DNA from 3 places in the Amycolatopsis minnesotensis genome. Region 1 is predicted to be linked to each of the others. Evidence: riboswitches for the same ligand, from Rfam matches in the RefSeq annotation. Region 1 holds a riboswitch; each other region holds the start of a gene.
What was found. Region 1 has a riboswitch for S-adenosylmethionine ahead of ABD256_RS39220 (methionine ABC transporter ATP-binding protein). Riboswitches for the same ligand answer to the same signal wherever they lie in the genome.

Region 1 (9,699 bases):
CGTTGGTGTACAGGTTTCCGTAGGTGATCTTGACGGCCTTGGGCTCCGCGGTGGAACCGCTGGTGAGCTGCAGCAGCGCGAGCGCGTCCTCGTCGGTGCGCACCGGCTCGGCGAGCGGTTCGCCGTCGAGGAGATCGCCGATCATGCGGAAGTTGATGCCGTGTTCGGTGAGCACCGGGGCGAGCTGGTCGAACGGCTCGCCGAGCAGCACCAGCTCGGAGCCGATCATGCGCAGCACGCGCAGCGTGTCCTCGGCCCATTCGGCGAGGTCCGTGCGCGGGGTGGGCTGGTGCAGCATCGTGACGCTGCCCGCGGCCAGCCAGACGGCCTGCACGGTCGGCGCGATCAGCACCGGCGCGCCCGCGAGCACGGCCACCGCGCCCCCCGGCTTCAACCCGCCTTCGACCAGCGCACCCGCCACGCGGCGGGCCTGCTCGTGCACCTCGCCCCAGGTCCGGCGCACCGGCTCCTCCGGCTCACCGGTCACCATGCCCCGCTGCGGGCCTTCTGCCGTCGCGGTGGCGACCAGCGTATCGACGAACCTGCTCATGGGATGCACCTTATCCAGACGAGCGCCGGAATCCGACCCGAACGCCTCACTCCGCGGCCTCGGAGATCTCCATCCACTTCTCCTCGACCTCGTCCTTCTCCGCGAGCACCGTCTTCAGCTCGGTGTTCAGCTCGATGAGGCGGTCGGGATCGGTCGCGGCGGCGGCGAGCGCCTCGTGCAGCTTGGTTTCCTTCGCGTGCAACTGGTCGAGCTTGCGCTCCAGGCGCGCGAGGTCCTTGCTCGCCGCGCGCCGGTCGGCCGCGCTCGCCTTCGCCGCGGCAGGCTGCTTCGGCGCGGCCTGGCCCGGCGCCGGGGCGAGCGCGTTCTGGCGGCGCGTCAGGTACTCCTCGATGCCGCCGGGCAGGTGCGTGATCCGGCCGTCGCCGAAGAGCGCGACCACGGTGTCGCAGACGCGTTCGGTCAGGTACCGGTCGTGCGAGACCACGACCATCGTCCCCGGCCAGGAGTCGAGCAGGTCTTCGAGCTGCTGCAGGGTGTCGATGTCCAGGTCGTTCGTCGGCTCGTCGAGCAGCAGCACGTTCGGCTCCGCCATCAGGATGCGCGTGAGCTGCAACCGCCGCCGCTCGCCACCGGAGAGGTCCTCGACGGGCGTCCACTGGCGCGCGGCCGGGAACCCCAGCTTCTCCGCGAGCTGCGAGGCGGACAGCTCCTGCTTGCCGAGCACCACCCTGCCCGCGACGTCCTCGACGGCTTGCAGGAGGCGGAGTTCACCCGGCAGGTCCTCGAGTTCCTGGGTGAGGTGTCCCAATCGGACGGTCTTGCCCTCGATCCGCTTGCCCGTGCTCGGCTCGTTCTCCCCCGCGAGGAGCTTGAGCAGCGTCGTCTTGCCGGACCCGTTGACGCCGACCAGCCCGATCCGGTCACCCGGCCCGACCCGCCACGTCACGTGGTCGAGCAGGTCCCGCTCGCCTGCCTTCAGCGTGGCGTCTTCGATCTCCAGCACGGTCTTCCCGAGCCGCCTGCGGGCGAACGCGGCCAGTTCCACCGAATCGCGCGGCGGCGGCACGTCCGCGATCAGCGCTTCGGCGGCTTCGATGCGGTAGCGCGGCTTCGACGTCCGCGCCTTCGCGCCGCGCTGCAGCCACGCGAGTTCCTTGCGCGCCAGGTTCTGCCGCTTCTCCTCCGCGCTCGCCGCGAGCCTCGCCCGCTCCGCGCGCCCGAAGACCCAGTCCGCGTAACCGCCTTCGTACTGTTCGACGCGGCCGCCGACGACCTCCCACGTCCGCCCGCAGACGGTGTCGAGGAACCAGCGGTCGTGCGTCACGACGACGAGCGCGGTACGCCTGGCGAGCAGGTGGTCGGCGAGCCAGCGCACGCCCTCCACGTCGAGGTGGTTGGTCGGCTCGTCGAGCACCACGAGATCGAGATCGCCGACGAGCGCGGCGGCGAGTGAAATCCGGCGACGCTCCCCTCCGGACAGATTCGCGGTCGAGGAATCCAGACCCAGCCCCAAAAGGCCGAGTCCCTCCACAATGGACCGAACCCGGGCGTCGGCGGCCCACTCGTGCTCGGCGCCGTACGCGGACAGTGCGGCTTCGCGCACCGTCTCGCCCTTGAGCTCGGTCCGCTGCGTCACCACCGCGATCCGCAGGCCGTTGATCCGGCTCACCCGGCCGGAATCCGGTGGCTCGATCCCGGAGAGCACTTCCAGCAGCGTCGTCTTCCCGCCCCCGTTGAGGCCGACGACGCCGATCCGCTCGCCCTCACCGACCCCGAGCGAGACGGCGTCCAGCAGCGGCCGCACCCCGTAGGACTTGCTCACGGCTTCGAGATTGATCAGGTTCACCATCGAACTGCGACGCCTTTCACGCGTGTACTTGCGGCGGCGTCGACCGCGGCAGGTCGTCCCCGCCGACGAGCCTGGCGCCGGGCACCGGCCCGTGCGCGACCCGCACGGTGCGGCACACGCCCGCGCCCGCCAGTTCCGCGGCCACCTCGAGCGCGGACTGCGCGTCGGCGCACAGGAACGCGCACGTCGGGCCGGAACCGGAGATCGTGCCTGCCAGCGCGCCCGCGTTGACCCCGGCGCGCAGCGTACGGCGCAGCCCCGGGCGCAACGAGACGGCGGCGGCCTGGAGATCGTTGCCGAGCAACAGGGCGAGCTGCCGGGGGTCGCCGGAGGCCAGCGCCTCCACGACCGGCGCGTGCGAGCCGACGCGCGGCGGGTCGCCGTCCGCGCGCAGGCGGTCGAGCTCGCCGAAGACCCGCGGCGTGGACAGGCCGCGCTGGTCGAAGGCGAGCACCCAGTGGAAGGTGTGGCGGGACAGCACCGGCACCAGCCGCTCGCCGCGCCCGGTGCCGAGCGCGGTGCCGCCGTAGAGCGCGAACGGCACGTCGCTGCCGAGTTTCGCGGCGATTTCGGCGAGATCGTCACGGCCGATGTCGAGCTTCCACAGCGACGCGAGGCCGACGAGGGTCGCGGCCGCGTCGGCGCTGCCGCCGGCCATGCCGCCCGCGACCGGGATTCCCTTGCGGAGCACGACCCGCACCTTCGGCTCGCCGCCGTCCTTGCCCACGTACCCGGCGAGCGCCTGCACGGCGCGCCAGGCGAGGTTGTTCGCACCCGTCGGGACGGAGCCCTCGCCCTCGCCGTAGACCTCGATGCCGGGGTCCTCCGCCGCCGCCACCGTCACCTCGTCGGTGAGGGAAAGCGCGTGGAAAACCGTGATCAGCTCGTGGAAGCCGTCCTTGCGCAGATCACCGACCGAAAGATGCAGGTTGATCTTCGACGGCACCCTGACGGTGACTGGTGGGGGAACAACGGCGAGCACGGTCCCAGCGTACTTGGCACCACAGGGTGAGGACCGCTACCACCACGGGAGCGGGTGGTAACGGTCCCGAATCACCCTCAGGCCGCGACGCCCTGCGGACCGCGCGCGGTGTGCGTGACGTGACCGCCGCGCTCGCTGATCCACGCCATCGCGGCGTCCGCCTGCTCGCCGCGCAGGCCGAGCCGGAACCGCGCGACCGGCGTGTCCCCGACCCTGGTGAGGCCGCCGCCGATGGTGGCGAGCTCGACGCCGAACCTGGCCGAGGCCTCCGGCAGCAGCGCGCCGACGGCGGCGAAGCCGACCAGCACGATGTCGACCGAGCGGTCGTACTTCGCCACCTGCGCCGGCGTGGTCTCGATCGCGGGCAGCAGCGAGCGCGCGGTGCGGCTCGACGGGTCCGCCAGCAGGTCGAGCACGGACCCGCTTTCGGTGATGCTGCCGTCCTCCAGCACGCCGATCTCGTCGCACACGCGGCGCACGACCGACGCCTCCTGCGTGGTGACCAGCACGGTCGCGCCGAGTTCGGCGCGCGCACGGTCCAGCACGGTCAGCACGGCGCCGGTCTCCTCCGGCGCGACCCCCGCGGTCGGGTCGTCGGCGAGCAGCACCGCCGGGCTCGCGGCGAGCGCGCGCGCCACCGCGACCCGGCGCTGCTGGCCGACGGTCAGCTCGCTGGGGCGCTGCGCGGCGCGCTGGGTGAGGCCGACGAGGTCGAGCAGCTTGCCGACCCTGCTCTTGCGCTGCGGCCCGTCGAGGCCGAGCAGTTCGAGCGGTGCCGCGACGTTGCCGGCGACGGTCCGCTCGGCGTGCAGTTCCTGGCGTGCGCCGACCACGCCGACCTGGCGGCGGACCTCGCGCAGCCGCTTGCCGTCGAGGGAAGCGGTGTTGAGGCCGTCGAGGCGGACGACGCCGCGGTCGGGCCGCTCCTGCAGCGCGATGCACCTGGCGAGGGTCGACTTGCCGGACCCGGCCGCCCCGACGACGCCGTACAGCGCGCCCGCGCTGATCTCGACGTTGACGTCGCGCAGCGCCAGTACGGGCGACCCGCTGGCGGTGGTGCCGGGAAAGGACTTGCTGACGTTTTCTACAGTGATCACGAGTGCTCCATGGCGTGGCGCGGCGCCCTGTCGAGGGCGCGCAAACCGGCACCGCATGACCGTCCACTTCGGACGGCACGGTTCTAGGGAAAGAGGCGAAATTCCAGACGCGTCAGGCGGGTGTCACAGGGAGCTTTGACATGCACTGACCGTGCGGCGGCCTTCATCGACTACGCGGCGCCGGGTGAGCATTCGCGAGCGGTACACAGCTGGTTCCTCCATCGGTCCTGGCTGTAGCACCTGCCCCGCGGGGGTGGTTGCTGCGACTTCGGCGAGCCAGGTCTCTCAGTCGCTCGGGATGGCCCTATGAGTAGACCCGATCAGGTGGGTCCGAGGCAAGTTTCTTAGCCCAGATCACACGGACGGTCGCTACCGGCGGGTTTGTCCAGCGCAGGGGGTAGCCAGGACGTCCCCGAAGGTGGCTCTTGACTACGCGGGGCTCGGCGGGCGCTTGTTGGCGGCCGGGGCGCGCAAGTCTCCGAAGGTGGCCTTCGGGGCGTGCGGCCCGGGCGATCAGCGGGCGGCGGCGATCCGGGCGAAGTCGTCGACGGTGAGCTGTTCACCGCGAGTACGCGGGTCGACGCCCGCCGCGGCCAGGATTTCACCGGCGCGGTCGGCGGAGCCCGCCCACGACGCGAGCGCGGCGCGCAGGGTCTTCCGGCGCTGCGCGAACGCCGCGTCGATCACCGCGAACAATCGGCCACGGTCCACAGTGGATGGTTCGGCGCCGGAGCGCTCGAAGGCGACCAGCGCGGAATCCACGTTGGGCACCGGCCAGAACACCGCGCGCGGCACCGGCGCGACCTTCCGCGCGCTGCCGTAGAAGGCCAGCTTCACGCTCGGCACGCCGTAGGTGCGGCTGCCGGGGCCCGCCGCCATCCGGTCGGCGACCTCGGTCTGCACCATCACCAGCCCGCGCCGCAACGACGGCAGTTCCGCGAGCAGGTTCAGCACCACGGGCACGGCGACGTTGTACGGCAGGTTCGCCACGAGCGCGGTCGGCTCGTGCGGCAGGTCGGCGGCGCGCACGCGCAGGGCGTCGGCGGTGAGCACGCTGAAGCGGTCGACGGATTCGGCGGCGTGCTCGGAAACCGTCGCTGGAAGCCGTCCGGCCAGCACCGGGTCGATTTCGACGGCGACCACGCGGGCACCGGAGTCCAGCAGCCCGAGGGTGAGCGAGCCGAGCCCAGGCCCCACTTCCAGCACCACGTCGTCCGCGCCGACCCCGGCGAGTTCGACGATCCGGCGCACGGTGTTCGGGTCGTGCACGAAGTTCTGCCCGAGCTTCTTCGTCGGCCGCACGTCCAGCTCGGCAGCCAGCCGCCGGATCTCGGCAGGCCCGAGCAGGTGAGTCACAAACGCCAGCCTATAAAAAACCGGGGGCGGCCATATCGGCCGCCCCCGGTTGAAGCAGAGAACTACTTGACGCCGCAGTTCGGCCAGGCGCCGTAGCCGCCGCGCGCGTCGCGGACCTTCGTGGCGACCGCGATCTGCTGAGCCTTGCTGGCCTGGTGCGGCAGCGGGGCGTACTGGGTGCCGCCGTAGGCCCGCCAGGTGCCCGCGTCGAACTGCAGGCCGCCGTAGTAGCTGTTGCCGGTGTTGATGGCCCAGTTGCCGTGCGACTCGCACATGGCGATGCGGTCCCACTTGTCGCCGTCGCTGATCTCGGGCTCCGGCGCGGCCTTGGTGCCGACCTTGATGATCTTCGGCTTGGCCTCGGTGACCACCTTGGTGGACATCTCTTCGCGGCCGGTCTCCGCGCCGTTCTTCTTGGTGACCCGGTAGGTGACGATCTTCTTGCCCGGCGTGCCGGGGTCCTGGACGGTCGTCTTGCCCTTTTCCAGCGTCGGGTCATCGACCTTCTGCACGGGCGGGTCGATGGTCTCCTCGGCGTTGACCACCGAGACGCCGGTGCGGCTGAGGTGCACCTCGGCGCCGTCGATCAGCTTGAACCCGAGGCCGCCTTCCGCGGCGTCCTCCGGGCCGAGCGACAGCTTCAGCTCACCGAGGAACTCCTTGGTGGTGACCGCCGTCGTGGTGAGCTTCTTCGGCGCGCTGTCGCCGTCGAAGAGGGTGATGTTCTTGAGGGTCTTCACCTCGACCGTCGCGCCGTCGAGCGGCAGCGAGGCGTCCTGGCCCATGGAGAACCAGGTGCCGGGCTTGGTGAGGTTGCTCATGCCGAGCTGGCCGAGCGCCTCGCCGAGGCTGTTCGCACGGACCCAGGATTCCTTGGGCGCGCCGTCGACCACGAGGGTCAGCTTGCGGCCGCGCTCGAGGCGGATGACGCCGCCGTCGCCGACCGCCGCCTGCGGGGACGGGGAGAGCGAGTCGTGCGCGCCGACCGACAGGCCCGCGTCCTTCAGGACTTCGCCGACGGTGTCGCCGAAGCTGTGCACGGTCTGCTGCGCGCCGTCGACGTCGACCGTGACGCTCTTGTTCATCGCCAGCGCGGCGGCGCCGCCACCGGTGATGGTGATGAGCATGGCGAGCACGGCGCCCTTGAGGAAGCGCTTCTTCCAGGTCCTGGTCGCCGAGACGAGCGGGTCTTCGGCGGGCTCGTCCAGCTCCAGCGCCGCTTCCTGGCCGACTTCCTGGCCGACGCGGTCGGCGGACACCTCGTCCGGGATGACGATCGGCGGCAGCAGCGTGGTCTCGGCGTTGATCAGCCGGATCAGCTCGTCGACGTCGACATCGGCCTCGGCCATCATGTCGCCGGCGTCGGGGCCGAGCGCGGCGAAGACGTCCTGCCGGGTCACGTGCAGGTCGTCGGAGAAGACGGAGTCCTCGTCGGGCCGCTCCAGCGTGCCTACGCCACCACCAGCGAAGGTGTCTTCCATGGCGTCGCGACGCGCTTCAGCCCGCCTACGGATACCAGTCACAGGGTCGATCCCTTTCACATCAGGTCCGGGACGATCTGTCCGGCACCTTCACGTGCGGCGCGCAGGCGCGCGCCCTGTTCCCGACTCCCGCAGTCAGCGCCATCCCTCGTGGCGGCCGGGCGAAAACTCCCGGCACCACTTCCCCGACGTGCACTGACGTGACTGTGGGCGTCCCGGCCGTGGCTCACTGCGGAACCAACACCCGGCACGATCACGGGACAGTAACGAAGACCCCGGGGTTGCGCAAACACCCCCCGGAATGTCGTGACCTTAGTCACTCCACCGAGTGGTCGATTGCCCCGCCACGAATGTCGCAACGCGTTCAACCCCGTGTCACTGTGGGCAGTCGAAATACCCGCTCGGCGGTCTCCCGTACGGCGTTCGCGATCATTTCGACCGGCTCTTCCCGCAGGTCAGCCAGGTTGCGCACGGTGTAGGCGGTGCAGTAGGGCTCGTTGGGCGCGCCGCGGAACGGATGCGGGGTCAGGAACGGCGCGTCGGTCTCGACGAGGAACTGCCCGCGCGGCACAAAACGCGCCGATTCTCGCAATGTGGATGCGTTCTTGAAGGTCACGGTCCCGGCGAACGACAGCACGTACCCCGCATCGACGCAGCGCCGCGCCATCTCGGCGTCGCCGGAGAAGCAGTGGAACACCACGTCGTCCGGCGCGCCCTCTTCTTCGAGGATCCTGAGCACGTCCTCGTGCGCGTCGCGGTCGTGGATCATCAAGGGCTTGCCGACCCGCTTCGCGAGGTCGATGTGCCACCTGAAGGCGTCCTGCTGCGCGTCCGGCGGCGAGTAGTCCCAGTAGTAGTCGAGCCCGGTCTCGCCGACCGCGACCACTCGCTCCGCGCGCGCCAGGCGCTCCACTCCGGACCGCTGCGCGTCGTCGAAGTCCTTGGTGCGCGTGGGATGCACGGCCACCGCGGCGAACACCCGCGAGTCCCAAGTGGACGCGTCGACGACCCACTTCGCGGACTCGATGTCGTCGGCGACGGTGACCACGCGGGTGACTCCCGCCGACTCGGCGCGATCGAGGAGCACGGCCACGTCGGCGGCGGTTTCCGCGCCGCAGGCGTCGAGATGGGTGTGCGAGTCGACCACCGGCGCCGGCAGGATCTCCGGCACCGGCGGCCGTTCCCGCTTCTTAGCGCTCATGGGTGTTCTCCCTGCGGTCGTCACCGCTCAATCGGCGCCCACTCCGGTCCCGTCTCGCCGAGACCGGGGTCGAGCTTCGAGAACAGCGGGGTCGGCTTCTCCAGCGGACGCCCGACCTCGAGCGGCTGGGAGGCCCATGTCGCCTGCTCCCCGGCGTAGTCGCCGGTCAGGATCGGGTTGACCCGGCCGGCGATGTCGAGGTCCTCGACCTCCTTCAGCTCCGGCTGCGCGGCCCACACCCCGGTGCCGCCGAGCGCCTCGTGCACCTTCTGCGCCGAATGCGGGAGGAACGGCGTCAGCAGCGTGTTGGCGTCCGAGACGACCTGCAGCGCGGTGTGGAGAATCGTGTCGCGGCGCGCCCTGTTCTCCTCACCGTCCTTGAGCTTCCACGGCTCCTGGTCGGAGATGTACCGGTTCGCCGCCGTGACGAGCCGCATGGCCTCGCCGATGCCCTGCTTGAACCGCGACCGCGCCAGGTGCCCGCCGACCGTCTCGAACGCCTTCGCGGAGAGCGCCTTCAGGTCGTGGTCGGCCTGCTGGAGCGTGTTGGGCCTCGGCACGCCGCCGTTGTTCTTGTGCGCCATCGAGATCGACCGGTTGACCAGGTTGCCCCACTCGTTGGCCAGCTCGAAGTTGGTCCGCCGGACGAACTCCTCCCAGGTGAAGTCGGTGTCCTGGGTCTCGGGGCCGGCCGCCGCGATGAAGTAGCGCAGCGTGTCGGGCCCGAACTCGCGCAGGAAGTCGTGCACGTAGATCACCGTGCCGCGCGAGGTGGAGAACTTGGACCCGCTCATGGTGAGGAACTCGCTGGACACGATCTCGTCCGGCAGGTGCAGGCGCCCGTACTTGCCGGCCTCGCCGCCGCGGTCGCCCTCGCCGTTGTGCCCGAACAGCAGCGCGGGCCAGATCTGGGCGTGGAAGGTGATGTTGTCCTTGCCCATGAAGTTGTACATGCGGGCGTCGGGGTTGTTCCACCACTCCTGCCACGCGTCCGGGTTCCCGGAGCGGCGCGCCCACTCGACGCTCGCCGAGAAGTACCCGATCACCGCGTCGAACCAGACGTAGAACCGCTTCATTGGCTGGTCGCGCCAGCCGTCGAGCGGGACCTTCACGCCCCAGTCGATATCGCGCGTGATCGGCCGCGGCCGCATGTCGTCGACGAGGTTCTTGGTGAAGTTCAGGACGTTCGGGCGCCAGTCCGTCTTGGTGGACAGCCAGTCCC
Region 2 (9,699 bases), on a different contig from region 1:
TGCACGAAAGAACCCTTCTGCTTTTCGCGCGCGCGAAAAGCGGGTTCCTCCAGGCTTTTGTCCCGTCAGATGAACGACCGTCCCGTTCCAGGCCGATGGTGCCGCTCGGACCTGCCCCGCCGGGTCTTGTTGTGGTGATGCGTCCTGCGGCGACCCGGCGGCGGAACCCTAGGCACTACGAAGATCACTGTACGCCCCTTCGCGCCAGAACCCTCCCGGCGACCTCCCGGAACGCCCTGTTAGGCTTGTCGACCGTTGCCGTGTGGCATTCCGCAATGGAGGAAGCCCGCGTCGCGCCCGGTGTCACCGGGCGAGGCCGGAGCCACGAAGACGCGGCGGCGAAACCCACCGAAGACGCAGGAGGAATGCCTCATGGCGAACATCAAGTCGCAGATGAAGCGCATCAAGACCAACGAGAAGGCGCGCCAGCGCAACCAGTCGATCAAGTCTTCGGTGAAGACCGCGATCCGCAAGTTCCGCGAGGCCGCCGCGGCCGGTGACAAGGACAAGGCCCTCGAGCTGCAGCGCGAAGCCGGGCGGAAGCTCGACAAGGCCGCCAGCAAGGGTGTCCTGCACCCGAACCAGGCCGCCAACAAGAAGTCGGCGATCGCGAAGCGCGCCAACGAGCTCTGAGCACCCGCTCGTCGACGAAGCCCCGGCCACCAGGCCGGGGCTTCGCTGCGTTCGGGGTATCCCCGTTGGCCGGCTCGGAGCCGCTTCGGGACCGTGCCTAGCGCTCTCGGTTGACGCGTCAGATGTGGCACTCAAGTCATCACGAGCAACAAGATCGATCACCCTCCGCCAGTTTCCGGGGACTGTGCTGAGGGCACATGCCCGGCCGTCCACGTGCCGGACCGTGGAACACCGCTCTTCCCAGGAAGCGTCGTCCCGATCGCCGACGGGTTGACTAGGGAGCACTTCGCGAAGCACCTACGAGCGCTCGCATGGCGGCTGGAAACTCAGCCGGTCCACACGGTGCGGAAGAGCAGGCTTCCCTGAAGCGGTTCCTGGCCGGAGAACCGCGCCCGGAAGGACACAACTCCTCGTGGCAGGCGAATGTGCGCGGCATGGTGCAGGCGGGTACAGAAATCGGACGGTGCGAATGGTCCGGGCACAGCTCACCGACTACCAGCGGTACCGACTCGCATGGGGTATCCCCGGTAACACCTCGGTCCCGGTACGCCTGGACTTCTCCGGAATATGGACACACGTCACCGAGAAAGAGTTGAAAAACGGGTCTCGAACACCGCGCGGCCCTCGCGGCCGTAGGCGAGGTTCCCGCCCGGATCAGAGCACCGGGCTCAGCGCCTGTCCTTGGCGGCGGCCAGTTCCAGCACCGCGCGTTCGATGGCGTAGTCCGGGTCCGCCGCGGCGCCCTTGACCTCGGCGTTGAGCCTCGCCACGATCTGCATCGCATCGGCGAGGCCGTCCTGGCCCCAGCCCCGCGACTGGCCCTGTGCCTTGCGGATCTTCCACGGCGGCATGCCCAGCTCACCCGCCATCTGGTTCGGGTTGCCCCGGCCCGCGGCGGTCACCTTCGCGATCGTGCGCACCGCGTCCGCGAGCGCGTCGGCGACCAGCACGTGCGGCACGCCGATCTGCATCGCCCAGCGCACCGACTCCAGCGCCGCCGACCGATCGCCCGCGACCGCCTTCTCCGCCACCGCGAAACCGGTCACGTCCGCACGGCCACGGTGGTAGCGGCGGACGGCTTCCTCGTCGATCCTGCCACCGGTGTCCGCGACCAGCTGCGCCGACGCCGACGCCAGTTCGCGGAGATCGGAGCCGACCGCGTCGATCAGCGCGAGCACGCCCGCGCCGTCGATCTTGCCACCCGCCTGGCGGACTTCGTTGCGCACGAACGCCTCGCGCTCGGCGGGCTTCGTGATCTTCGCGCACTCGGTGACCACCGCGCCCGCCTTGCGGAGCGCGGGCGGCAGCGCCTTGGCCGCCTTGCTCCGCCCGCCGCCGCTGTGCACGACGACCAGCGTGACGCCGTCTGCTGGCTGCTTGAGGTAGGACAGGATGACGTCCGCGATCTCCTGCGACACGTCCTGCGCCGATTCGAGCGCGATCACCCTGCCTTCGGCGAACAACGACGGGCTGACCATCTCCAGCAGCGAGGGAGCTGTGAGTTCCGACACCCGCACCCTGGTCAGGTCTGCGGTCGAATCGACCATCCTGGCCGCCGAGAGCGCACCGCGCACCGCGCGTTCGATCAACAGCTCCTCCTCACCGAGGACGAGGTGGAGCGGCGCGGGGGCGGCAACGGGATCGGTCACCCCCCGATCCTCCCAGACCGCCGCGCGGGCGAGGAAGGCCACGCCGCCCGGTATGGCGCGCCGCGAACGCCATGTCGTACGGTGTAGCCGAGGCAGCCGCCCGATCGGGCGCGCCGAAAACTGAATACCGCTCATCCAGAGGGGCAGAGGGAACGGCCCGATGAAGCCCCGGCAACCGGCGTCAGCCTGTCATCTCGATTCCGCGAGGTAGCTGACGATCACGGTGCCAATTCCGGCCCGCGTCAGCGGGACAGATGAGGAAAGGAACCTCGCGATGACCGCAACCCTCGGCACGAAGCGCACCTTCGACCTCGGCCCCGCCGTGGAACTGGTGTCCAAGGAAGAAGGCCACCGGCAGCCGCTGGCCCCGGAGTTCGTGTCCGCGGAGGACTTCTCCCCGCTCGAGGTGGCCTACGACTTCGGGCGCGTGCGCCGCGAGGACATCGAAGCCGGCCCCAACAACATCTGGCGCTACAAGAAGCTCCTGCCGGTGCCCTCGAACGTCGAAGAGATCCCGAACACCGAACCTGGCGGCACCAGGCTCGTCCGCGCCGATCGTCTCGCGAAGGCACTCGGCGTCAAGCGGATCTGGGTGAAGGACGACACCGGCAACCCGACCCACTCGTTCAAGGACCGCGTCGTGGCCGTCGCGCTGGCCGCCGCCCGCGAGTTCGGGTTCGACGTGCTCGCCTGCCCGTCCACCGGCAACCTCGCGAACGCGGTCGGCGCCGCGGCCGCCAGGGCGGGCTGGGAGTCGGTGGTGCTCGTCCCGTCCAGCCTGGAGCGGGCCAAGATCCTCACCACCGCGGTCTACGACGGCGCGCTGATCGCCGTCGACGGCAACTACGACGACGTGAACCGGCTCGCCACGCAACTGGCCGCGGAGAACGAGAACTGGGCGTTCGTCAACGTGAACGTGCGCCCGTACTACTCCGAGGGATCCAAGACGCTCGCCTTCGAAGTGGCCGAGCAGCTCGGCTGGCGGATCCCCGAGCAGATCGTCGTCCCGATCGCCTCCGGCTCGCAGCTGACCAAGGTGGACAAGGGTTTCCGCGAACTCGGGGAGCTCGGGCTCGTCGAAGCCAGCCCCTACAAGGTCTTCGGCGCGCAGGCGACCGGGTGCTCGCCGGTGTCCGCCGCGTTCCGCGCCGGGCACGACGTGGTGCAGCCGGTGAAGCCGGACACGATCGCGCGCTCGCTCGCGATCGGCAACCCCGCCGACGGCCCGTACGTGCTGGACACCGTGACCCGCACCGGCGGCGCCATCGAGGACGTCAGCGACGAAGAGGTCGTCGAGGGCATCCGGCTGCTGGCCCGTACCGAAGGCATCTTCACCGAGACCGCGGGCGGCGTGACCGTCGCGACCGCCAAGAAGCTCATCGAGGCGGGCAAGATCGACCCCGACCAGGAGACCGTCCTGCTGATCACCGGCGACGGGCTGAAGACGCTGGACGCGCTGGACGGCAAGATCGGCCCGCGCGCGACGGTGGCCCCCTCCGCCGACGCCGTGCGCGCGGCGCTCGCCGGCTGAGCGAGCCGGGTCCTGGTCAGTCCTCAGTGGACTGACCAGGACATCAGTTCTGCAGCGGCATCATGACTTCCGCGAACCGGTCGACGAACCGCTTGTACGGCTCGGCGCCACCGGGGTAGAGCACGAACTTGCTCAGCCCCGCGTCGATGTACTCCTCGACGAGCCGTCGCGCGGCGTCCCAGCTGCCGGGGACCAGCCGGGCGGGGTCCGTCCCCGGTGCCTGCCGCGAAACCGCGGCGGCGAACTCGGCTGGCACCCCGTCGGGCGCGATCACGAGGCTGATCCCGAAATGGTCCGCCTCGACTTCGCGCCCGGCATCCGCGGCGGCCTCCTGGATGGCCTCGCGGCCCGCACGCGCCTGCTCCGGCGTGATGAAGCTGGCGAGCCAGCCATCCGCCAGCCTGCCGACGCGGCGCAGCGCGCCCGGTGCCTTCCCGCCGAGCCACAGGTCGAGCCGCTTCGGTCGCGCCGCCCCGAGGCTGACGTTCTCCACCTGGAAGAACTCCCCATCGAACGTCACGTCGTCCTGTTCCAGCAGCAACCTGATCAGGCGCAGCGACTCGTCGAACACCGCGGCACGGCGGCCTTCCGGCACGGGGAAGAGCCGCACTTCGCGCTCGCGCGCGGGTTTCAGGCCGAACACCGGCAGTACCCGCTTCGGGGCCAGCGCGGCGAGCGACGAAAGCTGCTTGGCGACCAGCACCGGATCCCGGCCGGGCAGCACCATCACCCCGGTGCCCACCTTGAGGTGCTCCGTCCTGGCCAGCGCGTGCGCCATGCCGACCACCGGATCGACCCGCGGCGAGTACACCGCCTCCGGCAACCAGAGCGAGTCGATCCCGGCGCGCTCCAGCAGGTCGACGTGCGCGCCGAAGTCCGCGATCGCCCCTTCGGCGGGCGTTCCGGCACCGAGCCTGATCTTGAGGTCCTCCGCCATGCCACTCCCCCTTCGCCTCCGGCCGCACGGCACGACCACTCTCCCACGTCAGGCTCGCACCCGTGAACCGTTCCGTCGTGGTGCCGCCGCTGACACCTTTCTACTGAAATCGCAGCACTTTCACCGCTTCCCGGTCACCGGCGCAGCCCGGCGATGAGGAGTCCGACCAGCCGCCGTGCGTCGTAGCGGGAATCGCCCTCGGCGCCGATGCACAGGTTTCCCACGCCGCGCATGACCTCGTAGGCCGCGAAACCGGATCGGATCTCACCCGAAGCGACCGCGGCGTCCAGCAGGTGGGTGCACACGGGCACGAGGCGGTCGAGGAAGTAGGCGTGCAACGTGTCGAAACCGGCGTTGTCGGTCTGCAGCACGGCGGCGAGCCCGTGTTTGGTGACCAGGAAGCCGACGAAGAGGTCGACCCACTTCCCGAGTGCGGCGTACGGGGTTTCGCTGGTGTCCAGCAGGGTTGGGCCTGCCTCGGCCAGTGCCTCCACCTGGTGCCGGTAGACCGCGATGATGAGATCCGCCCGCGTCGGGAAGTGGCGGTAGATCGTGCCCATGCCGACGCCCGCCTCGGCCGCGATGTCGCGTACCGGCGCTTCCACCCCGGACGCGACGAAGACGGCGGCGGCCGCGTCGAGCAGCGTCTTCTCGTTGCGCCGGGCGTCCGCTCGCTTCGACCTGGCCGCGGGCCCCGCGCCCTCGTCGCTGTCGTTCACCACGCCGTTCCTCCCACCGTCGAGCTTGCCAACCGGAACAGTGCTCCGTATCGTTAGCGGAGCACTGTTCCGGTTGTTCATGATGCCAGAGCCGGACCAGGCGACCAAGCCGTGCCCCACCCCATACTGGAGGAACACCGCCATGCACTACCGCACCTTGGGCCGCACCGGCGTGCAGGTCAGCTCCCTCGCGCTCGGCGCGATGAACTTCGGCAAGATCGGGCGCACCACCCAGGACGAGGCGATCACCGTCGTCGATGCCGCGCTCGAGGGCGGGATCAACGTCATCGACACCGCGGACATGTACGGCGGCGGCGAATCGGAGGAAATGGTCGGCAAAGCCATCGCCGGACGCCGCGACGACATCGTGCTGGCCACGAAGGCGGGCATGCCGATGGGCGACGAACGGAACCGCCGGGGCAGTTCGCGGCGCTGGCTGGTGACCGAGCTGGACAACAGCCTGCGCCGCCTCGGGGTCGATCACGTCGACCTCTACCAGATCCATCGGTGGGATCCGGAAACCAGCGACGAGGAGACGCTGTCGGCGTTGACCGACCTGCGGCGCGCCGGGAAGGTCCGGTACTTCGGCTCCTCGACCTTCCCCGCGTACCGCCTCGTGCAGGCGCAGTGGGCCGCCCGCGAGCACCACCTCGGCCGGTACGTCACCGAACAGCCCAGCTATTCGATCCTGCAGCGCGGGGTCGAGGCCCACGTGCTGCCCGTGACCGAGCAGTACGGGCTCGGTGTCCTGGTGTGGAGCCCGCTGGCTTCGGGCTGGCTTTCCGGCGCGATCCGCGAGGGCAAGGAGATCACCACCAGCCGTTCGGCGTTCCTGCCGCACCGCTTCGACACCGCCATCCCCGCCAACCGGGCCAGGCTCGAAGCCGTCGAACAGCTGGCGAAGATCGCCGACGAAGCGGGCCTGTCCCTGATCCAGCTCGCACTGGGGTTCGTGACCGCGCATCCCGCCGTGACCAGCGCGCTCATCGGCCCCCGGACGCTCGCCCACCTGGAGTCGCACCTCGCCGCCGCCGACACGGTGCTCTCCGCGGACGTGCTCGACGCGATCGACACCGTCGTCGCTCCCGGCGTCGATCTGGCCGCGGACGAAAAGAACGACACCCCGCCCGCACTGCTCGACTCGGCGCCGCGCCGCCGCCGAGCGTCCGCGTGACGACCACCGATCCCCCGGAAAGCCCTGCCGGCGCAACGAAAGGACCACCATCCCCATGCGCGACACCCCTCGTTTCGGGATCATGACCGCCCCCATGCAGGTCGGTTACGACGACATCGCGCGCGTCTGGCGCGAGGCGGACGCGATTCCGGAGATCGGGCACGCCTGGCTGTTCGATCACCTCATGCCGATCGGCGGCGACCCCGGCGGACCGATCTTCGAAGGCTGGACACTGCTTTCGGCCCTCGCCGCGCAAACCCGGCGGCTGCGCCTCGGCCTGCTCGTGACCAGCAACCGCTTCCGGCCACCCGCGATGCTGGCGAAGATCGCCACGACCGTGGACATCGTCTCCGGCGGACGGCTCGACTTCGGGATCGGCGCGGGCTCGCGCCCCAGCCACCCGCTGGCCAAGCGCGAGTACGACGCGCACGGCCTCCCCTTCCACGATGCCGCCCAAGCCGTGGAAAGCCTCGCCGAGGCGTGCACGATCATCCGTCGCTTGTGGACAGAGTTCGAACCGTTCGACGTCGACGACACCCACGTCCAGCTCACCGGCGCGTTCGGCAACCCGAAACCCGTCCAGCTTCCCCACCCGCCGATCCTCATCGGCGGGCGTTCGTCCGCGGTGCTTCGGGTGGCCGCCGAACACGCCGGCCTGTGGAACATCCCCGGTGGCGACATCGACGACGCCATCCGCCGCAGCACGCTGCTCGACCGCTATTGCGGCGAAATCGGCCGAGATCCCGCCTCGATCGTCCGATCGATCCACCTCCCCGTCTCCTACGACCAGCCCGACGCCACCCGGGTAGCGATCGCTGAAGCGATCGACGCCGGGTTCAGCCACATCGTCCTCGGGCTGCCTTCGCCGTACCCGGCCGATGTCGCACGCTGGGTCGCCGACGAACTCATCCGTACTTCGGCCTAGCGCCTGCGAAAGCAGACCGGGTCAGCGACGGCGGCCACTGGTTTCCTGCCCGCGGCGGACCAACGCCGGGCCCGCCCTGTCAGCGACCACGGCCAGGTCACCATCGGTGTCGGTGCGGCCGACCAGCGCGCCCATCGCGGTCAGCTCGTCCACAGTGGACTTGTTCGGATGGCCGTAGGTGTTGCCCGCACCGACACTGACCATCGCCACCCTCGCCCCGGTCTCCGCCAGGAACCGCGGGATCGAGTAGCGCGAACCGTGGTGCGGCACCTTCAGGACGTCGGCGTGCAGGTCGGCGCCGCCTGCGAGCAGGTCGCCCTGTGCCGCCACTTCGACATCCCCGGTCAGCAGCACCGTGCCCGCCGCGGTCGCCGCGCGCACTACCAGCGAGGTGTTGTTGATCCCGGTTCCGTCGGGCTCGGCGCGGGGGCGCGCCGGGACGAAACGCGGCCCGATCACATCGAGGGTGAGGCCCGGCCAGTCGAGGCGCTGTCCCGTCGCGAGGTCGAGCAGCGGAACGCCGTGCTTCGCCGCCGTCTCCGCCACCTGGCGCCACGCCCACGGCGGCGACCGCCCGGGCCCGATCGCGACGGCGCCGACCGAACGGCCCTCGAACACCGAGGCCAACCCGCCGATGTGATCGGCGTGCAGATGGCTGAGCACCACCAACGGCACCCTGTCGACGCCGAGCGCGTCGAGGCAGCGGTCGACCGGGCCCGGTTCCGGCCCGGTGTCCACCACCACGGCCCTGCCGGGTTCGGCGGTGCCGAGCACCACCGCGTCGCCCTGGCCGACGTCGCACGCCGCCATCGCCCAGCCCGTCGGCGGCCAGGCGGGCGCGACCACCCTCGGCGTGACCACCACCAGCAGCACGCAGGCCAATGCGACCGCGAGGAGGAGCCGCAACCCTCTCCGCCGGAACGCCAGCACGATCGTGACCAGCACGACGACCGCGAGCAGGCCGCCCCACCAGCCAGACGGCCACGGCACCATGGCGTCGGGCACCGCGGCACCGTGCCTGGCGACGGTGATGAGCCAGTCCGCCTCCGGGCCGGCAAGGCGCACGAGCGCTTCGCCGCCCCACGGCCACACCGCGGCCACCAGCGTGGCGAGCACCCCGAACACCGTGGCCGGTGCGACCACCGGCGCGGCCAGGACGTTCGCCAGTACCGACACGGCACTGACGGTGCCGACCATCCCGGCCAGTACCGGCGCGGTCACGACGAACGCGGCGAGCGGAACCGCGATGCCGTCGGCGAACCCCGGCGGCACGCCACGCCGGACCAGCGCCGCCGACCAGCGCGGTGCCAGCAGGACCAGCCCGGCGGTGGCGGCGACCGACAGCGCGAAGCCGAGGTCGACCGCCATCGCCGGATCCGCCGTGATCAGCACGCACACGGTCGTCGCGAGCGCGGGCAACGCCGAGCGCTTCCTGCCCAGTGCCAGCGCGAGGAGGCCGACCGCGCCCATCGCACCGGCCCGCAGGACGCTGGGCTCCGGCCCGGCCAGCAGCACGAACCCCGCGAGCGCGAACCCCGCCGCGATGGCGCTGAACCGCGGCCCGAGCCGGCACATCCGGAGCAGGATCAGCACCGCACCGCACGCGATGGCGAGATTGCTGCCGCTCACCGCGGTGAGATGCGACATCCCGGCGTCGGTGAACTCGGTCCGCACCCGTTCCGGGAGACCGGCCGTGTCCCCGGTGACCAGGCCGGGCACCAACCCCGCCGGTTCCTCGTCGAGCACCGCGCAGGCCTTCCGCAACCCGGCCCGAAGCGTCTCGGCACCTCGTTGCCACCACGGCGCCTGCCCGGCCTCGGCCGGAGGTCCGCGAACGAGCACCGCGGCGACGGTCAGATCGTGACCGCGTGGCGGGGCGAGCGATCCGGTGAGGGTCACCTCCTGTCCTGGCAGCAACGCCGCCCACGAATCGAACGAGCCGATCACCACGACGCGGCCACCTGAACCGCTGTCTCGACCGTCCACAATGGCCTGATCCACGTCGGCCGCGAATACGACGGACCGCGCGCCGGCGCGCTGCCCCGCGTAGCCCGCGCTGCGCACCGGCCGCGGTCGCTCGGCGATCGTCACCCGCAGCGCCACACCGGCCGAGCGCGCCGCCGCGTCCCGC
Region 3 (9,699 bases), on a different contig from region 1:
GAGCGACGAACACGCGAGGAGCGCGCAGGATGTACCCCAAGTCCCACGACGGCCAGGTCCCGTCGCAGCCGTCCTTCCCGGACCTGGAGAAGGACGTGCTGGCGTACTGGGAGTCCGACCGCACGTTCCAGGCCACCATCGACGCCCGCGTGGCGGGCACGGACGGCGACAGGGCAGCGTCGCGCAGCGACTCCGTTGAGGGAGGCGGTGGGCGACGGGAGGGCGAGTACGTGTTCTACGACGGCCCGCCCTTCGCCAACGGCCTGCCGCACTACGGGCACCTGCTCACCGGCTACGTGAAGGACATCGTCCCGCGGTACCAGACGATGAAGGGCAAGCACGTCGAGCGCCGCTTCGGCTGGGACACGCACGGGCTGCCCGCCGAGCTGGAAGCGATGCGCCAGCTCGGGATCACCGAGAAGGACGAGATCGAGTCGATGGGCATCGACAAGTTCAACGACGCCTGCCGCGAATCCGTGCTGCGCTACACCGGCGAGTGGCGGGCCTACGTCACCAGGCAGGCGCGCTGGGTCGACTTCGACAACGACTACAAGACGCTCGACGTCACCTTCATGGAATCGGTGCTGTGGGCGTTCAAACGCCTGTGGGACAAGGGACTCGTGTACGAGGGCTACCGGGTCCTGCCGTACTGCTGGCGCGACCAGACGCCGCTGTCCAACCACGAGCTGCGGATGGACGACGACGTCTACGCGAGCCGCCAGGACCCGGCCGTCACGGTCGGGTACCGCATGGAGGGCAACGAGAACGAGCTCGACGGCACCTACCTGCTGATCTGGACCACGACCCCGTGGACGCTGCCGTCGAACCTCGCGACCGCGGTGCACCCCGAGGTCGACTACGTGGTCGTGCGCTCGGAAGCGCAGGGGGACAAGCGGTTCCTGCTCGCCGAGGCGCGCGTCGCGGCGTACGCGCGGGAACTCGGCGAGGAGCCCGAGGTCGTCGCGCGCTACCGCGGGGCCGATCTCCTCGGCACCCGCTACACCCCGCCGTTCCCGTACTTCGTCGGCACCGAGAACGCGCACCGCGTGCTGGCCGCGGAGTACGTCACCACCGAGGACGGCACCGGGGTCGTGCACATCGCGCCCGCCTACGGTGAAGAGGACAAAGTCGTCACCGACGCGGCCGGGATCACCCCGGTCACCCCGGTCGACGCGGGCGGCAAGTTCGACTCCACGGTGCCGGACTACGCGGGCCAGCTCGTCTTCGACGCGAACCCGAACATCATCAAGGACCTCAAGAACGGCACCGGATCCGCGGCGCGCCAGGGTGCGCTGCTGCTGCGCCACGAGACCTACGAGCACCCGTACCCGCACTGCTGGCGCTGCCGCAACCCGCTGATCTACCGCGCGGTGTCGTCGTGGTTCGTCGCGGTCACCGAGTTCAAGGACCGGATGGTCGAGCTGAACCAGCAGATCACCTGGTACCCGGAGAACGTCAAGGACGGCCAGTTCGGCAAGTGGCTGGAGAACGCGCGCGACTGGTCGGTCTCCCGCAACCGCTACTGGGGCACGCCGATCCCGGTGTGGCAGTCCGACGACCCGGCGTACCCGCGCACCGACGTCTACGGCTCGCTCGACGAGCTGGAGCGCGACTTCGGCGTGCGGCTGGACAACCTGCACCGGCCGTTCATCGACGAGCTGACGCGGCCGAACCCCGACGACCCGACCGGGAAGTCGACCATGCGGCGCATCGAGGACGTGTTCGACGTCTGGTTCGACTCGGGTTCGATGCCCTACGCCCAGGTGCACTACCCGTTCGAGAACGCCGAGTGGTTCGAGCACCACTACCCGAGCGACTTCATCGTCGAGTACATCGGCCAGACCCGCGGCTGGTTCTACCTGCTGCACGTGCTGGCCACCGCGCTGTTCGACCGGCCCGCGTTCCGGACGTGCATCTCGCACGGCATCGTGCTCGGCTCGGACGGGCAGAAGATGTCCAAGTCGCTGCGGAACTACCCGGACGTCACCGAGGTGTTCGACCGCGACGGCTCGGACGCGATGCGCTGGTACCTGATGGCGAGCCCGATCCTGGGCGGCGGCAACCTGGTCGTCACCGAGCGGGGCATCCGCGACGCGGTGCGCCAGGCCGTGCTGCCGCTGTGGAACTCCTACTACTTCCTCGCCCTCTACGCGAACGCCGAAGGCCTGGAAGGCAAGTGGCGCACCGATTCCCCGCACGTGCTGGACCGGTACGTGCTGGCGAAGACGCACGAACTGGTGACCGACGCCGAGTACGCGCTCGACAACTACGACATCGCCGGTGCCTGCCAGCTCGTCCGCGACTTCCTCGAGGTGCTGACGAACTGGTACGTGCGGCGCTCGCGCGACCGGTTCTGGGCGGGCGACGCCGACGCGATCGACACCCTGCACACCGTGCTCGAGGTGACCACGCGCGTGATGGCGCCGCTGCTGCCGCTGACCACCGAAACGGTGTGGCGCGGGCTCACCGGCGGCCGTTCGGTGCACCTCGCGGACTGGCCGGGCGCGCTCGGCCTGCCAGCCGACGCGGCGCTGGTGACCGCGATGGACCGGGTGCGGCAGGTGGCGTCGTCGGCGCTGTCGCTGCGCAAGGCGAACAAGCTGCGCGTGCGGTTGCCGCTCGCACGCCTGCTCGTCGCGGCCGAGGACGCCGAGACGTTGCGCGAGTTCACCGACATCGTCCGCGACGAGGTGAACGTCAAGTCCGTCGAGCTGACCACGGACGTGGCCGCGCACGGCGGGTTCGAGGTCGCGGTCAACGCGCGCGCCGCGGGGCCGAGGCTCGGCAAGGACGTGCAGAAGGTGATCAAGGCCGTCAAGGCGGGCGACTGGTCCACATCGGACAGTGGTGCCGTTGTCGCGGCCGGGATCGAACTCGTCGACGGCGAGTACGAGCGCAAGCTCGTGGCCAAGGACTCGGGCGCGGCGGCCGAGCTGCCGAACAGCTCGGGACTGGTGCTGCTCGACACCGACGTCACCGCCGAACTCGCCGGCGAGGGCCTGGTGCGCGACCTGGTCCGCGTGGTCCAGCAGGCCCGGCGCGACGCGGGGTTCGAGGTCGCCGACCGGATCCGCCTCACCGTCGACGCACCGGACGACGTCGTCGCGGCCGCGAAGAAGCACGAGAAGTTCCTCGCCGACGAGACGCTCGCCGTCGATGTGACCTACGGCACGGTGGCCGAAGGCTCGGCGGGTACCGTTGGCGACGGGGTCAAGGTCACGGTCCTGGTCGTGAAGGCCTGACCCACCGCCGGGAGCCGGGATCGGCTCCCGGCGGTAACACCCCTCCCCGCCCCGCGATGGGCAAGCTGAGCGGGACGAAGGCGGGGGACAGCGGTGAAACCTGGTGCGCGCAAGGCCGTGCTGCCGATCGGCGCCGTGGCCCCTTCGACCGTGAAGCGACGTGAAGGCGAGGGCAGTCCGCAGGCGCCCCGAAGGGAGCATTGAGGGAATCTGACGCAGTGAAGGCTCTCTTCAGGGCGTGGGCATCGCGATGCCGCGCGCGGTGAGGGCCGAGTATGCGGTGTCGGATTCCCTGAAGGGGTCTTCGGGGGCTACGCGCAAGGAATCCACCCCTTCTTGGGCCCGCTCATCCGCCACCGGCCGCGCCAGGATCGACTCGACGTCACCTCTCGTCACCGCCCCATCAGGGCGCCCGCTGCGGCACGGTAACTGGAAGCATCCGTACTTTTGTTCTCTCCCAACAGTTTTCGCCGTTTTCCGGGTGCGCCGGTGAGGAGCATGTCGCCGCACATCTATTGTGGAGACCCACGGGTGCGGCGGAAGGAGGCGGGATGGACCAGCTTCCGGTCATTCTCGGCACCGGCGCGGCGGTGCTGCTCGCTTCGGTGATCGCGGTCAGGGTGTCGATCCGGCTCGGCCTGCCGTCACTGCTGCTCTACCTGGGAATCGGCGTCCTGATCGGGGAAGCCGGGTTCGGCGTCCGGTTCGACGACCCGACGCTGACGCAGTCGCTCGGGCTCGCCGCGCTCGTGATGATCCTCACCGAGGGCGGCCTGACGACCCGGTGGACGGCGGTGAAACCCGCGCTGGGCATCGGGATCGCACTGTCCACAGTGGCCGTGGTGGTGAGTGTCGCGGTCACCGGCGCGGCACTGCACTGGCTGCTGGGGCTGGACTGGCGGATGGCGCTGCTGTGGGGTTCCGTGCTCGCTTCGACGGACGCGGCCGCGGTGTTCTCGGTGCTGCGCACCGCGGGCATCGGCAAACGGCTCGTCGGCGCGCTCGAACTCGAGTCCGGGATGAACGACGCCCCGGTCTACATCGCGGTGGTGGTGCTCGCCGAGGGGACCACAGTGGACTGGACGCTGCCGCTGCTGGTGGTCTACGAGCTGGGCGTCGGCCTCGCGATCGGGCTCGGATTCGGCTGGCTCGGCGCGTTCGCGCTGCGCAAGGCCGCGCTGCCCGCCACCGGCCTGTACCCGCTCGCCACGGTCGCGGTGTGCGTCCTCGCCTACTCCTCGGGACAGTTCGCGCACGCGTCGGGACTGCTGGCGACCTACGTCGCCGGGGTGGTGCTGGGCAACTCGCGGCTGCCGCACCGCTCGGACACGCTCTCCTTCGCCGAGGGGCTCGGCTGGCTCGCGCAGATCGGCCTGTTCGTGCTGCTGGGGCTGTACTCGTCGCCGGAACGGCTGCTGGCGGCGCTCGTGCCCGGCCTCGTCGCCGGGGGAGTGCTGCTCCTGCTCGCGAGACCGCTGTCGGTGCTCTGCTCGGCGCTGCCGTTCCGGGTCCCGTGGCGCGACCAGGTCTTCCTGTCCTGGGCGGGCCTGCGGGGCGCGGTGCCGATCGTGCTCGCGCTGATCCCGATGGCCGAGGGGGTGCCCGGCGCGCAACGGCTGGTGGACGCCGTGTTCGTGCTCGTCATCGTGCTGACCGTGCTGCAGGGCACCACGCTCGCGCCGCTGGCGAGGCTGCTGGGCCTGAGCGAGAAGGGCGGCCCGACCGAGCTGGAGGTCGATGCCGCGCCGCTGGACGAGCTGGGCGCCGAGCTGTTGCAGGTGCGGATCCAGCCGGGATCGCGGATGCACGGCGTGTACCTGTCGGAGCTGAGGCTCCCGGCCGGGGCCACGGTGAGCCTGGTGGTCCGGGACGGCGCCGGGTTCACGCCGCAGGGCACGAGCCGGTTGCAGGAGCGCGATCAGTTGCTCGTGGTGACGACGGAAAAGGCGCGCGAAGCGGCGGAACGGCGGATCAGGGCCGTCGACAGGGCGGGCAGGCTGGCCCGCTGGCGCGGGGAATCCGGCAAATAAGCCAGAAGTCCCCGGAGCGGTAGACAATTTCACCCTTCTGTATTCCCTTGTTGGCCTGTTCGGGTTAATGTTCGCCGACTTTTGCTGACTCCGATGACTTCACGGACCTCTCTGGGGTGAAGTCCGGGCCTTGAGGGAGAACAGAGAGTGACGAAAACCTCGTCTCGTCTTGGGTACGCCGGTGCCGCCGTGCTGGCCGGTGTCCTGCTCGTCTCGCCGACCGCGATCAGCACGGCCAGCGCCGACGACGGCTTCCCGGTGTTCGGCCTGCCCTTCGCGGCCGGGCAGAAGACCGGATCCGCCGGCATCCACTCGGACGACGGCGGCAGTGGTGTCAAGAACGCGATCGACTTCAACCCCGACGACTCGACCGTCCGCGCCCCGCTCGGCGGCACCGTGCGCCTCCAGCACTGCTCCGGCGGCGACTGGGTGACGATCGACCACGAGAACGGCTGGCGCACCGGCTACTACCACATGGAAGGCATCAAGGTCGCCGACGGCCAGGAGGTGGAGCCGGGCGCCGTGCTCGGCTCGATCGGCAACGCGCTGCCGTGCGGCGGCCACACCACCGGCGCGCATGTGCACTTCACGCTGTGGACGCTCAACGCCGCTTCGGTGCTGTCGAACGCGGTGGACTCGATCCCGGGCGGTAACTGGGACAACGTCTCCTACGACCGCCTTTCCACCGAGGTGGCCAACGATGTCGGCGTCGCGGTGGACGGCCACACCTTCGGTGGCTGGCTCTTCAACGCCGAGGCGGAGCAGTACAAGGGCACCGCGACCAACGCGAAGACCAAAGAGGTCGTGAAGCTGCCCGGTTACTTCCGCTACGACGGCTGATCCAGCGGCGGGCCCGGCCGGGTCGGTGTGAGCGCGATCTCAAACCTCCGAAGATCGCTCGCGCGGGCCCGGCCGGTTCCGCTATCGTCTCCGGCAGGTCACGAGTGCCAGCGCGAAGCCCCGGCTTGCTGGCCGGCAACCCTCCAACCGCGGTGGGGTGCCCCGGGTGAGGACCTGGCTCGTCGCGAAGTGCGACGGGCAAGCGCGGGCCCTCCAGCGGGTCCCTGACCCGAGGAGGCCCCCGATGACTCTCGCACTCGACCGAACCGCCGTTTCCGCCGAAACCGCCGCGCTGCCCGAACTTCCCGCCGTCGCCGGTGCGCGGCTGCGGGTCCCGCTGGTCAGCGGTGACGACATCGGCTACGCGAACCTCGACCACGCGGCGAGCGCGCCGTGTCTCGACGCCGTCCGCGACGCCGTCGACGAGTTCCTTCCCTGGTATGCCAGCGTGCACCGCGGCGCCGGGTTCGCTTCGCAGGTTTCGACGAAGCTGTACGAGCGCACGCGGGACACCATCCGCCGGTTCGTCGACGCGCGCGCCGGTGACACGGTGATCTTCACCAGGAACACCACCGATTCGTTCAACCTGCTCGCCCGCGCGGTCCCGAAGAACACCTCGGTGGTCGTGTTCGACACCGAGCACCACGCGGCGCTCCTGCCGTGGCGCGGCCCGAACGTGCACCGGATCCCGTTGCCCGGCACCAGGCTCGCCGCGGTGTCCGCTGTGGACAGTGCGCTAGCCGCGTGCGCGGAGGGGCCGAGGCTGGTCGTGCTCACCGGTGCGTCGAACGTGACCGGCGAGGTGCTGCCGGTCGCCGAGATCGCCGCCGTGGCACGTCGCCGCGGTGCCCGGATCGCGCTCGACGCGGCCCAGCTTTCCCCGCACCGCGGGGTTTCCCTCCGCGAGTCCGATGTGGACTACGTGGCCTTCTCCGGGCACAAGCTCTACGCGCCGTTCGGGGCGGGTGTGCTCGTCGGGCGCGCGGACTGGCTGCGGGCAGCGCAGCCGTACCTCGCGGGCGGCGGTGCCAGCAAGGTGGTGTCCAGCGCGGACGCCGGCGACGTCTCCGTGGTGTGGAACCACGGCCCGGAGCGGCACGAGGCCGGTTCGCCCAACACTGTCGGCGTGTACGCGCTCGGCGTCGCGTGCGAACAGCTCGCCGCGAACCGCGCCGCACTCGAAGCGCACGAGCACGCGCTGCTGGAGAAGCTGCGGCGCGGGTTCGAGTCGGTGCCCGGCTTGGCGGAGCTGAAGTTGTTCGAGGATGCGGGCGACCGGGTCGGCACGGTGAGCTTCGTGCTCGACGGGTTCGAACCCGGCCGGCTCGCCGCGGTGCTCTCCGCGGAGTACGGCATCGGCGTGCGGGACGGCGCTTTCTGCGCTCACATCGCCACGCGCAGGCTCATCGGGCGCACCGGCGTCGAAGCCAAGCAGGCGGTGCGGGTGAGCATCGGTCTCGGCACCACCGAGGAGCACGTCGACCGGCTTCTGCTCGCACTGCGCCAGATCGTGGCGAGGGGTGCGCGCTGGTCCTACGCGGTCGTCGACGGCCGCTGGGCGCCGACGCCGGATCCGCGCGCCCTGCCGTCGTTCCTGCGCGACTGACCGGCGCCGCGCTGCTGGCGGCCGCGATGGTGGCGCTGGTCGCCGGGGGCCGCCCGCGCGGGCCCGTCACTGGTGGCGACTGAACCGGCGCGGGCACGTGCGTGGACAATGGACCGGGTGAGCACCGAACAGACCTCCACTCCGGACACGGCCGACGCCGGGCCGGACACCCCCGCCGTCCAGCCGAAGCGGCGCGTCGCGCTGGTGGCCGGGGTCGCCGTCGTGGCGCTCGCCGCCGACGTGCTGACCAAGGTGCTCGCGCTGTCGGAGTGGGAGGGCAGGGAGCCGGTACGGGCGCTGGGCGGGCTGGTGTACTTCCAGATCGTGCGCAACCCCGGTGCCGCGTTCTCGCTGGCCACCGGGATGACCTGGATCCTCGCGATCGGGGCCGTGGTGGTCGCCGGCGCGATCATCTGGCTCTCGCGGCGGCTGCGGTCCGCCGGCTGGGCGGTCGGGCTCGGCCTGGTCCTCGCAGGCGCGCTCGGCAATCTCACCGACCGGATCTTCCGCGCGCCGGGACTGTTGCGGGGCCACGTCATCGACTTCATCTCGCTCTTCTCGCCCAACGGCGAGGCGTGGCCGGTCTTCAACGTCGCCGACTCGTGCATCTGCGTCGGCGCGGCGCTCATCGTGGTGCTTTCGGTGCTGGGCAAGGATTACGACGGCTCGTCGTCGCGGAGCGGGAAGGCGGCGAAGGCGTGAGCGCGCGGATGCTCCCGGTACCGGACGGACTCGACGGCATGCGCGTCGACGCCGGGCTGGCCAAGATGCTGGGGTTGTCCAGGACCGTGGTCGCCGAACTGGCCGAGACCGGGGAAGTGCTGCTCGACGGCCGCCCGGTCGGCAAGTCCGACCGGCTCACCGCGGGTGGGCTGCTCGAAGTGACCATGCCCGAGCCGGAGAACAGGGTCGAAGTCGTCGCCGAACCGGTCGAGGGCATGCGGATCGTGCACGATGACGACGACATCGTGGTGGTCTCGAAACCCGTCGGGGTCGCCGTGCACCCGAGTCCAGGATGGACCGGCCCGACCGTCGTGGGCGGCCTCGTCGCGGCGGGCCTGCGGATCTCGACCTCGGGCGCGGCCGAACGCCAGGGCGTGGTGCACCGGCTCGACGCGGGCACCACCGGCGTGATGGTGGTGGCGAAGAGCGAGCACGCGTACACCGTGCTCAAGCGCGCGTTCAAGGAGCGCACCGTCGACAAGGGCTACCACGCCGTCGTGCAGGGCCACCCGGACCCGACGCGCGGCACCATCGACGCCCCGATCGACCGGCACCCCCGGCACGACTACAAGTTCGCCGTCGTCGCGGGCGGGCGTCCCAGCGTCACGCACTACGAAGTGGTGGAAGCGTTCCGCGCGGCCTCGCTCACCGAAATCAAGCTCGAAACCGGGCGCACGCACCAGATCCGCGTGCACTTCTCGGCGCTGAAGCACCCGTGCGCCGGTGACCTGACCTACGGCGCGGACCCGGTGCTGGCCAGGAAACTGGGCCTGTCACGGCAATGGCTGCACGCGCGGACGCTCGGCTTCGCACACCCCGCGGACGGCCGCTGGGTCCAGTTCGAGTCCGAGTACCCGGACGATCTCGCGAACGCGCTGAAGATCCTCCGCGACGAAAACTAGGCCAGCACGACGCCGATCGCCGACCGGTTCGCGCCGAGCTGCGTTTCCTCCCGGCGCGCGGCAAGGTCGTGGGTGACGATCCGGTAGATCGGCGCGCGGACGAGCACGGGACCGGCGCCGTACCAGCACATCGCGGCCGCCGGCAGGCATCGATACCGGGCCAACGCGGTCCGCTCGGTGTCGTTTGGCGTCCACATCGTTCGGTGTGGACGGCCGCTTCTTCGCGGCTATCCGAAGAGAACGAGGAAGCCACCCGAGAGCCTCGTGAGCCACGCAAGGATGCGGTCCATGCGGGCGAGAGCGCGCCTTGAGCCGAGGACGACGGCGACGAACACATCCCAGACCAGGACGATGGA

Region 2: it holds a riboswitch for S-adenosylmethionine, as region 1 does, so the genes downstream of both, thrC (threonine synthase) here and ABD256_RS39220 (methionine ABC transporter ATP-binding protein) in region 1, are expected to answer to the same signal.
Region 3: it holds a riboswitch for S-adenosylmethionine, as region 1 does, so the genes downstream of both, ABD256_RS04725 (aminotransferase class V-fold PLP-dependent enzyme) here and ABD256_RS39220 (methionine ABC transporter ATP-binding protein) in region 1, are expected to answer to the same signal.

What each region holds. Positions count from the first base shown of each region.
Region 1 is NZ_BAAANN010000050.1:8,898-18,596, reverse strand. It holds gene ABD256_RS39235 (fatty acyl-AMP ligase) at 1-550, opposite strand, end outside; gene ABD256_RS39230 (ATP-binding cassette domain-containing protein) at 597-2,360, opposite strand; gene ABD256_RS39225 (4-(cytidine 5'-diphospho)-2-C-methyl-D-erythritol kinase) at 2,377-3,342, opposite strand; gene ABD256_RS39220 (methionine ABC transporter ATP-binding protein) at 3,420-4,439, opposite strand; SAM riboswitch class I at 4,655-4,744, opposite strand; gene rsmA (16S rRNA (adenine(1518)-N(6)/adenine(1519)-N(6))-dimethyltransferase RsmA) at 4,953-5,795, opposite strand; gene ABD256_RS39210 (resuscitation-promoting factor) at 5,858-7,276, opposite strand; gene ABD256_RS39205 (TatD family hydrolase) at 7,641-8,477, opposite strand; gene metG (methionine--tRNA ligase) at 8,498-9,699, opposite strand, start outside.
Region 2 is NZ_BAAANN010000006.1:74,955-84,653, reverse strand. It holds gene ABD256_RS09335 (DMT family transporter) at 1-5, opposite strand, end outside; gene rpsT (30S ribosomal protein S20) at 373-633, shown strand; gene holA (DNA polymerase III subunit delta) at 1,302-2,282, opposite strand; SAM riboswitch class I at 2,411-2,543, shown strand; gene thrC (threonine synthase) at 2,557-3,813, shown strand; gene ABD256_RS09315 (TIGR03854 family LLM class F420-dependent oxidoreductase) at 3,857-4,750, opposite strand; gene ABD256_RS09310 (TetR/AcrR family transcriptional regulator) at 4,885-5,469, opposite strand; gene ABD256_RS09305 (aldo/keto reductase) at 5,612-6,643, shown strand; gene ABD256_RS09300 (LLM class flavin-dependent oxidoreductase) at 6,726-7,568, shown strand; gene ABD256_RS09295 (ComEC/Rec2 family competence protein) at 7,590-9,699, opposite strand, start outside.
Region 3 is NZ_BAAANN010000003.1:152,481-162,179, forward strand. It holds gene ileS (isoleucine--tRNA ligase) at 30-3,242, shown strand; gene ABD256_RS04715 (potassium/proton antiporter) at 3,794-5,272, shown strand; gene ABD256_RS04720 (M23 family metallopeptidase) at 5,420-6,112, shown strand; SAM riboswitch class IV at 6,209-6,323, shown strand; gene ABD256_RS04725 (aminotransferase class V-fold PLP-dependent enzyme) at 6,357-7,718, shown strand; gene lspA (signal peptidase II) at 7,827-8,420, shown strand; gene ABD256_RS04735 (RluA family pseudouridine synthase) at 8,417-9,343, shown strand; gene ABD256_RS04740 (hypothetical protein) at 9,340-9,540, opposite strand; gene ABD256_RS04745 (hypothetical protein) at 9,571-9,699, opposite strand, start outside.